4 regions of the Lysinibacillus sp. Ag94 genome follow, and region 3 is predicted to be linked to each of the others. Evidence: riboswitches for the same ligand, from Rfam matches in the RefSeq annotation. Region 3 holds a riboswitch; each other region holds the start of a gene.
The links. Region 3 has a riboswitch for S-adenosylmethionine ahead of MY533_RS12470 (Na+/H+ antiporter NhaC family protein). Riboswitches for the same ligand answer to the same signal wherever they lie in the genome.
Positions count from the first base shown of each region.

Region 1: another riboswitch for S-adenosylmethionine. It lies ahead of metA (homoserine O-acetyltransferase MetA); the one in region 3 lies ahead of MY533_RS12470 (Na+/H+ antiporter NhaC family protein).
Region 2: another riboswitch for S-adenosylmethionine. It lies ahead of MY533_RS18040 (methionine ABC transporter ATP-binding protein); the one in region 3 lies ahead of MY533_RS12470 (Na+/H+ antiporter NhaC family protein).
Region 4: another riboswitch for S-adenosylmethionine. It lies ahead of MY533_RS01510 (MetQ/NlpA family ABC transporter substrate-binding protein); the one in region 3 lies ahead of MY533_RS12470 (Na+/H+ antiporter NhaC family protein).

Region 1 is NZ_CP096780.1:2,468,193-2,471,877, reverse strand. Features, by position in the region: gene MY533_RS11390 (TSUP family transporter) at 23-805, opposite strand; gene MY533_RS11385 (TrmB family transcriptional regulator) at 930-1,712, shown strand; gene MY533_RS11380 (nucleotide excision repair endonuclease) at 1,786-2,157, opposite strand; SAM riboswitch class I at 2,353-2,463, shown strand; gene metA (homoserine O-acetyltransferase MetA) at 2,601-3,536, shown strand; gene MY533_RS11370 (GerAB/ArcD/ProY family transporter) at 3,613-3,685, opposite strand, start outside.
Region 2 is NZ_CP096780.1:3,847,799-3,851,483, reverse strand. Features, by position in the region: gene gcvH (glycine cleavage system protein GcvH) at 155-535, shown strand; gene MY533_RS18050 (toprim domain-containing protein) at 977-1,318, shown strand; gene MY533_RS18045 (thioredoxin family protein) at 1,334-1,636, shown strand; SAM riboswitch class I at 1,701-1,805, shown strand; gene MY533_RS18040 (methionine ABC transporter ATP-binding protein) at 2,067-3,095, shown strand; gene MY533_RS18035 (methionine ABC transporter permease) at 3,085-3,685, shown strand, end outside.
Region 3 is NZ_CP096780.1:2,700,824-2,704,508, forward strand. Features, by position in the region: gene crcB (fluoride efflux transporter CrcB) at 626-988, shown strand; gene crcB (fluoride efflux transporter CrcB) at 985-1,314, shown strand; gene MY533_RS12465 (hypothetical protein) at 1,344-1,691, shown strand; SAM riboswitch class I at 1,916-2,024, shown strand; gene MY533_RS12470 (Na+/H+ antiporter NhaC family protein) at 2,130-3,410, shown strand; gene MY533_RS12475 (MFS transporter) at 3,526-3,685, opposite strand, start outside.
Region 4 is NZ_CP096780.1:332,034-335,718, reverse strand. Features, by position in the region: gene MY533_RS01515 (pyridoxal phosphate-dependent aminotransferase) at 98-1,267, shown strand; SAM riboswitch class I at 1,442-1,546, shown strand; gene MY533_RS01510 (MetQ/NlpA family ABC transporter substrate-binding protein) at 1,633-2,466, shown strand; gene MY533_RS01505 (methionine ABC transporter ATP-binding protein) at 2,562-3,587, shown strand; gene MY533_RS01500 (methionine ABC transporter permease) at 3,580-3,685, shown strand, end outside.

The DNA of each region.
Region 1 (3,685 bases), 230 kb from region 3:
GACAAGCTAAGACACCGTAGAGCTAAAAATCTACGGCGTTTTTTATGTAATCATAAGCATTTTTAGTTAACAACGTTATCGTTACGATAATAAATAATACGCGGACAAAGCCGCTACCTTTTTTAATCGCCATACGTGAGCCTACAAATGCACCGGCAATTTGAGCGATGCCCATTAGTAAACCATAGGCATAATGAATCTGACCTAAGTAGGCGAACATTAAAAGGCCGGCAAAATTACTGGCTAAGTTTAAAAATTTCGCGTTTCCTGCTGCTTTTAAGAAATCGAAGCCGATTAATAAAAAGCTGAAGATTAAAAATGAGCCAGTTCCTGGACCAAGAAACCCATCATAAAACCCAATTGTAAATAACAACAGCATGAATAGGACTAAGTGCGTAAACTTTAAATTTTTGACTGCAGCTACTGAACCCCAATCTTTTTTAAAGATTGTATAGACGGCAACAGCTGCAAGCATTATGAGCATAAGTGGTTTTAGTAATTCAGGATTAATTAAATGAACGGTCCATGCACCAAAAAGTGATCCCACAAAGGCGAGGGGAAAGTATTTAATAACTGAACGAATTTCTAGCTGACCAGATCGATAAAAAGAGATGGTTGATGTTAAAGAACCCATGGTGCCGGCAAGTTTATTAGTGGCTACTGCAGCTGCTGGATTTAAACCAGCAAACATAAGGGCAGGTAACGCAATTAAGCCTCCACCCCCAACGACTGCATCCACAAAGGCGGCTAAAAATCCAAAAGATATTAATAATATGACTACATTTACATCTACTTCAAATAGCATGTTTACACCTCTTTCGATAGTTACTACCGAAATAGTAACTAAATTTCACTTTGCTGTAAAGAATTATTTTTTATTGGCTTATCTTTATAGCCTTAACTTATAATAAAGGAAATGGAGGGATCGAATGGTTGAATTAATCGCGCAATTAAAAGAACTAGGATTCACAGAATATGAAGCGAAGGCCTATATTGCACTCGTACAAAATAGTCATGTTAGTGCCTATCAAGTAAGTAAAAACTCCGGTATCCCTCGTGCAAGAATATACGACATACTTGATGTACTTGTTGAAAAAGGGTTAGTACTAAAAGAAGAAACGGCAGATCAAACGATATACTCTTCCATTCCTGTCGCTGTGTTTTTACAGCAAATTCAGCAACGTTGGCAATCGAATTTCACATCGATTAGTGATCAATTAGAAAAATTAGAAGTAAAAGAGCAGGAAGCGGAGCATAAAGTTGTCACGATAAAAGGAAAAGAGGCAATCGTTAATTATTGTCAGTCATTATTAAAAAAAGCGGAGAAAAAAGTTATATTATCGATGTGGGAAGATATGTATGGGGAATTACGAGAAGCTATACAAGAGGTCGCACAGCATATTCCGATTCATGGTATTACATTGAATGTGGATGAAAATGTTTCACCCTTAGACCAGCATCGAACTACACAATATACGAGAAAAACTTCTACGCCACATTGGTTTATTTTGTCTGTAGATGGTCAAGATATGATTTATGGTCACTCTCCAGCACATCATGAAACCGCTTTTATTACCAATGATCCTGTTCATATTTATTTATTAGAGGATTATATCTGGCATGACGTGCTTATTAATCGCCTTTTAAAGCGCGATGATACGGAGCTTGAGGAATGGATTACGAAAGAACGTAAAGCATTTTTTTTAGAATGAAAATATTGAAAAAGAATCTGCAAGCCTCCATGTACATTTCATAAGGCGAGCAGATTCTTTTTTTCGTTAATTATTAATAAAATACTTTATCGACATTGTATTTAGCGCGGAATGAATTGATCGCGTACGTTTCATAAATTTCACGTTCCATTGGATCTTCCACTTCATACACTTCAATTTTGAAAACTTCATCACGATGATTTTTCATCGGTGACACATTGTCCTCAAAATGCTTTTTAATACGTTGACGAATTTTACGTGCTTTACCTACAAATAAAAGTTCGTTCTCTTCATTGTAGAATAAGAAAATACCACCCTTTTCACGAGTGATTTTATGGAAGTCGATAAAACCATGGTATGGTGTGATTGGTACATCTCCTGGCTTTAAATCTTGTTCGCGTTGGCGAATTACTACATCTGGTTTTGGAAAATCAATTTTAATCAAACTATTCACGTTCCTCTCTGTTACTAAAGGTATATGTTAACATAAGTACAACATGTTTACCATCAAATAATGAATGTAAACATTCAAGTTTAGTGTTAAACAAATGACATCATGACATGCATGATTAATAACAAAATATTCTATGTATTATTGATATTCTTAATTGTTCATGTTACAATTCTTTTTAATTAAATAATCTTATCAAGAGAAGTTGAGGGATTTGGCCCGATGACGCTTCAGCAACCTCTAACGAAAGTTAGAAAGGTGCTAATTCCAGCAAAGGATTTGTCCTTTGAGAGATAAGAGTGAACGTGGAAAAATCCTTCTCATTCTATCTCATATGGAATGAGGGGGATTTTTTAATTTCATCGTTTGATATTTGACTTTGCGCAGGGCCCGTGCATTGAATGTAACAAAAGAAATAAAAGAGAGGGGAATGCAAGATGCCAATTAATATTCCGAAAAACTTACCAGCTGGAGAACATTTACGTGAGGAAAAAATCTTCGTAATGGAAGAGGACAGAGCGAAGACGCAACAAATCCGTCCGTTAAATATATTAATTTTGAACTTAATGCCAGAAAAGGAAAAAACAGAGCTTCAATTACTTCGATTATTGGGGAATACACCGTTACAAGTAAATATTACATTTTTAAATACAGCTACGCATGAATCGAAAAATGTCAGTAAATCACATTTACAGTTATTTTACACGACCTTCAATCAAATCCGTCATCGCCGTTATGATGGTATGATTATTACAGGTGCACCAGTAGAAAAAATGGAATTTGAAGAAGTGAACTACTGGCAGGAAATTTCAGAAATTATGGATTGGTCTAAGACAAACGTAACATCGATTTTACATATATGTTGGGGTGCACAGGCGGCGTTATACCATCATTACGGTATCGGTAAAATAGGACTTCCTGCTAAATGCTCAGGTGTATATTCTCATGTCATTACGGATTTAACAGTGGATTTAGTACGAGGCTTTAGTGATTCATTTACGGCACCACATTCACGATATACATCTGTATCAATTGAAGAAGTACTTAGCCATCCTGATTTACGCTTACTCTCTTATTCTGAAGATGCTGGTGTTTTTATTGTGCAATCTAAAGATAATAAAAACATTATGATTACGGGCCATCTTGAATATGATGCAACGACTTTAGCTGATGAGTATAGTCGAGATGTTGCGAAAGGATTAGATATTGAGGTACCAGTGAATTACTTCCCACATGATAATCCCGCAAATGAACCGATTAATACGTGGCGTGCCCATACACATTTATTATTCTCCAATTGGTTGAACTACTATGTTTACCAAGAAACACCATACGAATGGGATTTCGTCGATCAAATTGAATATCATATTTAATGCCATTTAATAGCAATTAAAAATGATGACCTTGATTGGAGAGGGTCATCATTTTTTATGCCTTTATACTGTAAATTTAATTTTTATCACTGTTTGGGGTATTGCCAGTATCGCTATCATTCTGTGTAGTATTGCTTGAAGCGTTCTCA
Region 2 (3,685 bases), 1.1 Mb from region 3:
AGTAAAGGTTGTATGTAGTGAAAGCGAAGCGTCAGGTTAGAAGTCTTCACCTCTTTAGGTTTGAGATGAATGAGCATAATTGATTCTTGTTTTTATGGTAGAAGTATGGCACACTGAAAATGAATATATTACATATTTATGGAGGGGTTTTTGCATGAGCACACCTAAAGACTTACGTTACTCTGAAGAGCACGAATGGGTAAAAGTAGAAGATGGTAAAGTACGTATCGGTATTTCTCATTTCGCACAAGCTGAACTTGGAGATATCGTTTTCGTTGAACTTCCACAAGTTGGCGACGAAATCAAAACTGATGATCCATTCGGTAGCGTAGAATCTGTTAAAACAGTTTCTGAATTATACGCACCAATCTCAGGTACAGTAGTTGAAGTAAATGCAGATTTAGAAGATAGCCCAGAATTCGTTAATGAATCACCATATGAAAAAGCATGGATGATCGTTGTAGAGCCTGCTGATGCTTCAGAAATTGACAAGCTTATGACAGCTGAGCAATACGAAGAAATGATTGCAGAATAAGACAAGCCTTTAGCTTCTTATAGCAGGTGCCTAAACATTAGCAACAAGAAGTTACAGCCTCCGGCGGATGTCACGGAATCGGAAAGGTGTGCTTAAAGGATGTTAGCCTAAGATCATCGCATGCATGCGATTATGGTTAACTGACCTGCATCGGTAAAAATACCACGTCCTTGTGGTTTTACCGAAATGAACGACATCGCGTCGGCCATCGTGTAGGCCTAAGCGCAAAGTCGATTTCGGACGCAATTATGCCGAGGCATAATTAATTAGAAAAACGTCGGAAACTACCGACGTTTTTTTATTATCCTCATGCATTCTCCCACTATTGTTGGTGAAGTAAATGCAAGTATATTTCTTTATTAATAGGTATCTAACTGTATCAACGATAAGGTTTATTGATATAATGAATTATAAGGGCTATGTCTAAATGGGGGTGGCGTGATGTTCGAGGGAAAATGCTTAATTGTAGAAGGCCGATCGGATAAACTTCAAATCGAACCTATTTTAAATGAAGACGTAAAAATACTTTGTACAAATGGTACAATTGGTGTGCATCAATTAGAAGAGCTACTCGATCCATATGAGGGTTGTGAGCTTTATACATTTTTTGATGCAGATACATCAGGTAATAAGCTACGGGCATTAATGGACAGACATTATCCAGAGGCTGAGCATTTACGAACGATGCCAACATATAAGGAAGTTGAGACAACTCCGAGGAAAGTGTTAGCGGCTATATTGCTTCGTGCACATTTCTCAATCCATAATGAGTATATTTTGTAAGGTTGCGTGAAAAAGATGGAAGAATGGTCAACAGAGCAGTGGAACGCGGCTATCCAGTCCGGTGAAAAAGCTGCCTTTTATTTATATACGCCAATGTGTGGAACGTGCGCAGTTGCATCGAAAATGATGATGGTAGTTGAACAATTGTTGCCACAACTACAGATTGGTAAAGCGAATATAAATTTTATAGAGCAAATAGCTTATGATAATAAAATCGAAAGTGTACCATGTTTACTCGTATATGAAGGCGGAGAAATGACAGCAAAGGTTTATGCCTTTCAATCTGTACCGTATTTATACGAATTGTTAAAAAATTAATTGACGGAATATTAATCGCGTGGTAAAGTAACAAATATATTAAAAAAACAATAAATATATCGAACTCTTATAAAGAGCGGCGGAGGGAAGTGCCCTATGAAGCCCGGCAACCATCACAAACGTGAAAAGGTGCCAAATCACCCAAAGATTTATCTTTGAAAGATGAGAGAACGGTTTAGCGTATAAGTTACGTGACCCCTTCTACTTGTCTATAAGTGAAGGGGTTTTTTTAATAGAGGAACTCAGTTCTAAGAATGTCATGTCCTGTGGCGATCAAGCGAAGCGACAGCAACACGGTTTTTATCTGTGCGAAAGCGAAGCGACAGCAACACGGTTTTTATCTGTGCGAAAGCGAAGCGACAGCAACAACAAAAAAACGACTGAGTGACCTTAACGAGGCATAATTGATATGAGAAAAGGAGAATTCGCTATGATTAATCTTCAAAATATTACGAAGAAATACAAAACTACGAATGGCGAATTAACAGCAGTTAAAGACGTCAACCTTTCTATTAAAAAAGGTGAAATTTTCGGCATTATCGGCTATAGTGGCGCTGGTAAAAGTACAATGATTCGCTTGTTAAATGGGTTAGAAAAGCCTACATCTGGTACGGTGACGGTTAACAATCAAGAGTTTTCATCCATAAAGGGGCAAAAGCTTAGGGATGCTAGACAAAAGGTAAGTATGATTTTCCAGCATTTCAATTTACTTTGGTCTAGAACTGTTGCAGAAAACATCGCTTTCCCACTCGAAATCGCAGGTGTGCCAAAGGCAAAACGTGAAGCACGTGTGAAAGAATTGATTACACTAGTTGGCTTGGATGGGCGCGAAAAAGCATATCCATCACAACTATCGGGGGGACAAAAACAACGGGTAGGTATCGCTCGTGCACTTGCTAATAATCCAGAGGTATTGTTATGTGATGAGGCAACATCCGCACTCGATCCAGAGACGACAGATGCTATTCTTGATCTACTTGTCGATATTAACGAACGATTAGGTTTAACGATTGTCTTAATCACACATGAGATGCACGTTATTCGTAAGATTTGTCATCGTGTAGCGGTTATGGAAGCTGGAGAAATTGTAGAACGTGGCGAAGTATTACAAGTATTCCAAGCTCCACAAGCTGCCATTACGAAAAAATTCGTTTCTCAAATTACAGATACGAAGGAAACACAGGAAACTGTGGCACAAATTAAAGCAAATTATCCTAATGGACAACTTGTTAAGCTAATCTTTGTAGGAGAAAAAACAGAGCAGCCTGTCATTTCACATCTTGTGAAACAGTTTGATGTAGAAGTAAGTATTGTACATGGTAATATTTCGCAAACGAAAAATGGAGCGTACGGTACACTTATTGTGCAAATTGATGGCTTAGGTGCCAATGTTGCTGCTGCACTTAGCTACTTAAATACAGTCGAAGTACAAACGGAGGTGATTGCAAATGCTAACTAGTCTTTTTCCGAATGTCGACTGGGAAAAAATGTGGGACGCTACGTATGAAACATTGTACATGACAACAATTTCTACGGTTATCACATTTATACTTGGATTAGTAATTGGAATCTTATTATTTTTATCAAGTCCCAACCAACTATGGGCCAATAAAATTGTGAATTTTTTAACAGGATCAATCGTTAATATTTTCCGTTCGATCCCATTTATCGTCTTGATTATTTTATTAATTCCATTTACGAAATTTTTACTCGGCACAATTCGTGGCGCAGATGCGGCTTTACCAGCATTAATTATTGGGGCTGCACCATTTTATGCTCGTATGGTATTAATTGCTTTACGCGAAATTGATAAAGGTGTTATTGAAGCGGCTCGTTCAATGGGTGCCAAAACGTCAACGATTATTTGGAAAGTATTAATTCCCGAATCGTTACCAGCGCTTATGTCTGGTCTTACTGTAACGGCTGTAGCGCTTGTTGGTTATACTGCGATGGCCGGTATTATCGGTGCAGGTGGTCTAGGAAACTTAGCATTCTTAGATGGCTTCCAACGTAATCGCTCAGATGTAACTTTAATGGCGACTATATTAA
Region 3 (3,685 bases):
GCAGAGTATTAAAAAGAATCAAGTTCAAAAAAACGGTAAGTAGTATCCTTAATTTTTCACAAAATACGATTACAAAATTTTCAATTCTGGAAGACCCTAAACGAACAAATCTAGTTCGAGAGGGGCTTCCAGCAATTGATCGTTAGATTTCCGCCTAACTTTTTAATTTATCACCTAACTTTAATTTATCGCCCATCCTCCCCCAAAAAATTAAAGAATAGTAAACACGGAGACTGTCCCCTGCTTTCCATTAAGGGTGTAAAAAATGCCATTCCTCTTCGCTCATGCCAACATCCATCGGTGCAAGTTGAATATAAGAGACACGAGCGTCAAACTTAAACATCAATTATTGTTTTGAACTTTACAGTGTGCTTTTGAAGGCACCAGCTCTATTGTAATAATTATTTTTGTATTATTGTGTTTTCCATCGACGGAGATTTCAATTGAACGATGTAATCGTATTTGAAACTATAATTTTGCTATGATATAGGGACTTTACCTACGAAGTATTTTGGAACGTAAAACGGTGATTTTTTTGATTCAATATAACTGGTAGAAATATATCTAAAATGGTGTGCACATGATACACTTTTCAATATAGATATTTTAGTAAGGAGTCTTTACTGTGAAATCATTTTTAGCTGTTGGAATTGGCGGATTTTTAGGTGCCATCTGTCGATATAGCCTTGGCCAAGCACTTTCAAATAACGGTGGTTTTCCATTTGCGACACTTTGTATGAACTTAATTGGCTGCTTTTGTTTAGCGTGGCTATTTACTATGTTTACAAAGCGAACGCCTGTTATTATAGGAATTGGTACTGGCTTTTTTGGTGCCTTTACAACCTTTTCGACATTTTCTTTAGAAACACTATTCCTTTTGCAGGATAGTAAATGGCTACAAGCCGTTCTTTATATGTTAGTAAGTGTTTTTGGCGGTTTAGCTTGTGCATGGCTAGGATTTAAACTAGCAAAGGGGCGCATCGTATGATAATTATTGGTATCGGTGGATTTTTAGGTGCACTAACACGATTTTATCTAGGAAAATTGATTGTCCATACATACCCATGGGCAACATTTTTTATTAATATAACAGGGTCTTTTGCGCTTGGCTTTTTATTTGCGCTACATTTAAGTGATTGGATTTGGCATTTTATAGGGATTGGTTTTTTAGGAGCCTATACGACTTTTTCGACATTCGGTTTTGAATGTTTGACGCTCTTGGAGCAGCAAAAATGGAGACAAGCGATTGTTTATATAAGCACTACAGTTATATTCGGCTTATTTTTCGCTGCACTTGGCTTTTACCTTGTATAGCCGCATTTTAAAAAACTAGAGGTGATTTTTTGACACAGCCATCCATTGAACAATTACAAGCGCTTGAAGCTGACATTGAACAAACACTATATAGTTTAATCGATCTAGAACTAGAAGAAAACTCTCTAGAAATGAATACACGCTTTGCACAATTACTTGCAAAGGTACAGGCGGTACAATTAATTGATTATAAGCTTGACGTCCTCGTTGATCCTCAAGCATTTGCAACAGAAACATGTACTCTACTACAAAGTTTAATAGAGGCCAAGGCTAGACCACAAAAAAGACAACGACTTCTAACACATCGTATGATTTTAAAAATATGGCTACGTAAAAATCAACGCTTTATGACGGAATTTTTACCACAAATGTTTTAGACGCCCTTTGCTGTCCAAGGGGCGCCTCCTTTTAAAGTTGCAATTGCTGCAACACTTCTTTTATTCCCTACAACTGTTAAATTGAGGTACTCTACGCACATTATGGAAATTTACCTCAAAAACTTTTCAGAATATAGCTTTGAAATAAAAATTAAATAAAAATATGTTGCAAATATTGAATTTTTATTTTAATATTTATTATTGTGAAAAAAATAATATTTTGCTTCTTATCAAGAGAGATGGAGGGACTGGCCCGATGAAATCTCGGCAGCGGAACTTATGATTTTAAGTTACTGTGCCAAATCCAGCAGGCAAAGGCTTGATAGATAAGAGGAGTGTTTTATAGATATAAGGCCTCTTCTTGTTGGACAAGAAGAGGCCTTTTTTCGTAAAAAGAATGGACAAAAGACGTGTCCAATTTTATTTTTGGAGGTAGACATGAAGAAAGAGAATCCATGGGCGCTAATCCCATTTGTTGTGTTTTTGATTTTATTTATTGGCTCAGGGGTTATTACAGGTGATTTTTACGCCTTTCCTGTCATTGTAGCCATTTCCATTTCAGGCGCTGTCGCTTTAGCGATGAATCGAAAAGAATCGTTTGCGCAAAAGGTTGATATTTTTTGCAAAGGCGCAGGAAATTTAAATGTCATGCTAATGGTTGTTATTTTTCTTTTGGCTGGGGCCTTTTCAGCGGTAGCAAAAGGCATGGGGGCAGTGGATTCCACTGTAAACTTTGCTTTATCGGTCGTTCCGCCAAATCTACTTGTCGTAGGCTTATTCATCATTGCCTGCTTTATCTCCCTATCAATGGGGACATCAGTGGGAACGATCGTTGCGCTAGCGCCCATTGGAGTTGGCATAAGCGAGCATATCGAACTTTCTATGGCTTTAGTAATGGCAGCAATTGTTGGCGGTTCGATGTTTGGCGATAATTTATCTTTTATTTCAGATACAACCATTACTGCCGTTCGTTCACAAGGTGCACAAATGAGGGATAAATTTAAGGTGAATTTTTGGATTGTCTTGCCGGCAGCTATTGTAACGAGTCTTATTTTAGGGTTCATTACAATGGGTGAAACTGCGCAAGTGGAGCATTTAAGCTATAATTGGGTAAAAATTGTTCCCTATATTTTGGTCATTATTTTAGCGTTAGCTGGAATGAATGTTTTCCTTGTTCTAGCATCTGGAATTGTTCTCGCCGGGGCTGTTGGCTTAGCGGATGGCAGCTATCATTTAATGAGCCTTTTTCAAAAGATCGGTGAAGGAATGGCAGGCATGTATGAAATGGCATTCCTTGCGATATTAATAGCTGGAATGGTGGAAGTTATAAAGTATAACGGAGGGATTGACTTTCTACTTCACCTTGCAACAAAAAGGATTAAATCGAAAAAAGGTGCTGAATTTGGTATTGCAGGTCTAGTAGGCCTAACTAATTTATCGACGGCCAATAATACGATTGCTATTTTAATTGCTGGTCCGCTTGCAAAAAATATTGCTGAACAGTATGAAATTGAGCCAAGAAAGTCCGCAAGTATATTAGATATTTTCTCCTGTACGATTCAAGGACTTCTACCATACGGAGCCCAATTCCTGGCAGCCGCAAGTGTAGCCGGAATTTCACCAGTGAGCATGTTGCAATACTCATTCTATCCAGTCCTTATAGGAATTTGCGGAACCATCGCTATCCTCATCGGATACCCGAAAGGAAAGAAAGCCTGAGCTCCATACTTAAAAAACATTGATTTACCACTAAATTACTCCAATTGTTTTGCAAGAAATAATCAAAACAATTGGATTTTTTATTTTGATAAAGATACTAGTTAAAAATTACAAATTATACTTTCTCATTAGTTATTTCGTAACGTCTATATTTGACCATAAATCCAATTCCAAGAATAGGTCCAATCGCTAATATTGTAAAGACCCACTCCCAACCAATAATCCCCTGTATAATCGGGATTAGGTTTATTGAAAATATAGTAAGTAAGAAACCA
Region 4 (3,685 bases), 2.3 Mb from region 3:
TCGTTAACTGAAAATACTCTAGACAATTACTAAAAAAAGTAATATTATGTGCATCATATCTTCAATAATTATTATATTCTGAAAAAGGTGGACGTGCATGGAATTCTCAAAAAAACTACAGCAACTCCCAACTCAATTTTTTGCAGCACTTGTACAAAAAGTAAACGCTGCTCTTGCTGAAGGACGTGATGTTATCAATCTTGGTCAAGGTAATCCAGATCAACCCACCCCTTTACACATTATTAAAGCATTACAGGAGGCGGCAGAAAATCCTCAAAATCATCAATACTCTCCATTTCGTGGCATAGCAGAATTACGCCAAGCAGCAGCAAGCTTCTACAAACGTGAATACAATGTGGACATTGACCCTGATACAGAGGTTGCTATTCTCGGAGGTACGAAAATTGGTCTTGTTGAGCTACCGTTAGCTGTTTTAAACCCCGGTGACACTATGCTATTACCTGACCCTGGATATCCAGATTACTTATCTGGTGTCGTATTAGGTGATGTTAATTTTGAAGTTATGCCTCTTTTCGCAGAAAATGATTTCCTGCCAGATTATACTGCTTTAGCCGATGAAGTAAAGGAAAAGGCGAAGTTGCTGTACTTGAATTACCCGAATAATCCAACTGGCGGTACTGCAACATTGGAATTTTTCGAGGAAACAGTACGCTTTGCAAAAAAGCATAATATTATCGTCGCACATGATTTTGCCTACGGAGCGATTGGATTTGACGGCCATAAACCTGTCAGCTTCCTGCAAGCTGATGGTGCTAAAGATGTCGGTATCGAAATGTATACATTATCCAAAACGTATAATATGGCAGGCTGGCGCATTGGTTTCGCGGTTGGTAACCCCGACATTATCGCAGCTATTAACCTTATGCAAGATCATCTATTTTGTAGTCAATTTCCTGCCGTACAACAAGCCGCAGCAGTTGCGCTTACTGCTTCCCAAAGTTGCGCGGATAAGCTAAGAGCGACCTATGAGCGTCGACGAAACGTCCTGATTGAAGAAGCTCAGCGAATTGGTTGGCAAGTTACAGCACCAAGAGGCTCTTTTTTTGCATGGCTCCCTGTTCCACTAGGTTTTACGAGTGAACAATTTGCCGATATATTGCTCGACAAAGCTGATATAGCAGTAGCTGCAGGCAATGGCTTCGGTCAATATGGTGAAGGCTTTGTACGAGTTGGTTTACTTGTTAGCGAAGACCGCTTACGTGAAGCGATCAGCAGAATTGAAAAATTAAACTTATTTAACCTGTGAACATTTCAATCAAAAACTGTTCCATTAGCTCAAACTTGCTATAGGGACAGTTTTTTCTCTCTTCTTTCGCGACTAAACATTAAAATAAAATGAAAAATTTTAAAAATTCAATTGACTTACTATATCCTATAATTTATATTAGTTCTATCGGATTTACAAAAAAATATTATAAATCTCTTATCAAGAGTAGCTGAGGGACTGGCCCTATGAAGCTCGGCAACCTCCTTTTTTAAGGAAGGTGCTAATTCCAGCAAACAATCATTGTTTGAAAGATAAGAGAGGACAATTTTTCATGAGCCTCTCTTAATTTTTAAGAGAGTTTTTTTATTTTTATTACCGATAAAACAACTTTGGAGGTATGTTTCATGAAAAAGAAAAACAAGATTTTATTAGGTTTAGCAAGTCTTACATTAGTAGCAGCATTAGTGGGCTGTGGTACTAAAGAAAATAGTAAGGATAGTCAAAGTAAGACTATTAATGAAAATAAGATTGTAGTAGGTGTAACTTCTGGTCCACACGAACAAATTGCAGAGGCTGCAGCAAAAGTTGCCAAAGAAAATGGCTTAGAGGTAGAACTAAAAACGTTTTCTGATTATGTTTTACCAAATACATCGTTAGCCGAGGGTGATCTTGATGTAAACAGCTATCAACACGAGCCTTTCCTCGATGCATTTAACAAAGATCACAAAACAGATTTAGTGCCAGTAGGAAAAACAATTTTAACTCCTATGGGCATATACTCCGAGAAATATAAATCATTGGATGAAGTTCCAGATGGTGCTACATTCGGATTACCGAATGATCCAACGAACGGGGCTCGTGCTCTATTTGTCCTTCAAGAGGCTGGCATCATTAAATTAAAAGACGGTGCAGACTTAACAGCATCTATTCGCGATGTGGAAGAAAACAAAAAGAATTTGAAATTCATTGAATTAGAGGCTGCACAAATTCCTAAACAGCTTAGTGAAGTAGATGTAGCTGCCATTAATACAAACTTCGCTCTTGATGCTGGCCTTAATCCTAAAAAAGACTCCATTCTTTTAGAATCTACGGACTCTCCATATGTGAACTACATTGTGGTGCGTGCTGAAAACGAAGATGACCCAACGATCAAAAAATTTGTTGAAGCTTATCAATCTGATGAGGTACGCAAATTTATTGAAGAAAAATTCCAAGGCTCCATAATTCCAAGCTGGTAAGTGACGATTAAGTATTTCAAGAATCTGCGAGACTCCTACAGGAAAGCTAGCAGATTCTTGCTTTATCGAAGGACTTAGAAAGGAGATATCACCTTATGATTCAACTAGAAAATATAACAAAAGAATTTAAAACTAAAAATGGTATCGTCAAAGCAGTAGATGGTATTAACCTGCATGTTAAAAAAGGTGAAATCCATGGGGTTATTGGCTACAGTGGTGCAGGAAAGAGTACCCTTATTCGCTGTGTGAATTTATTAGAACGTCCAACAACAGGAAAAGTATTCATCGATCATGTAGATATTACTTCCCTTTCTCTAAACGACCTTCGCAAAACTCGGCAAAAAATCGGGATGATCTTCCAGCATTTTAACCTTTTAAAAACAGCGACTGTTTACAACAATATCTCGATACCATTAAAGCTTCTTGGCTATAACGACTCTGAAGTAAAAAAACGCGTTGCAAAATATGCAGAAATTGTTGGTCTAACGGAGAAATTAGATAGCTATCCTAGCCAGCTTTCAGGTGGTCAAAAGCAACGTGTCGCTATTGCACGTGCCCTTGCCCAGGAGCCTGAGATTTTGCTTAGTGATGAAGCGACAAGTGCACTCGACCCCGAAACAACAGACGCCATTCTTGAGCTTCTCCTGAAAATTAATCGTGAGCTAGGTATCACTATTTTACTTATTACACATGAAATGAATGTTATTCAAAAAATTTGCGATGCCGTTTCTGTTCTTGAATCAGGGGCGGTTGTGGAATATAGCTCTGCTATAGAACTATTTTCGAAGCCCCAGCATCCAACAACACGGAAATTTTTAAATACCATTTCTCAACGTAATTTATCCCCTTCTCTTATCAAACAATTAAATGTTTCGGGAAGTGTTATTCGTTTAACATTCCTTGGAGAAAGTACGGGTAAACCATTACTAGCAGAAGTGAGTAAAGTTTATGATGTGCAACCAAATATTTTATCAGCCAATATCATAGAATTAAAAAATGGCATTGTCGGTAATATTGTCGTGCATCTACACGGTGAAGCACATATCGTAGAAAAAGCACTTAAGTATTTTACAGAAAACGGGGTAAGCATTGAGGTATTAGGAGGCGAATTACATGACTAGCATTCAAAGCTTCTTTGCAGATTGGTCAGATGTTATTGGGAAATCCATTCTCGAAACCTTCCAAATGGTTGGGATTTCATTATTCTTTTCTATTTTAA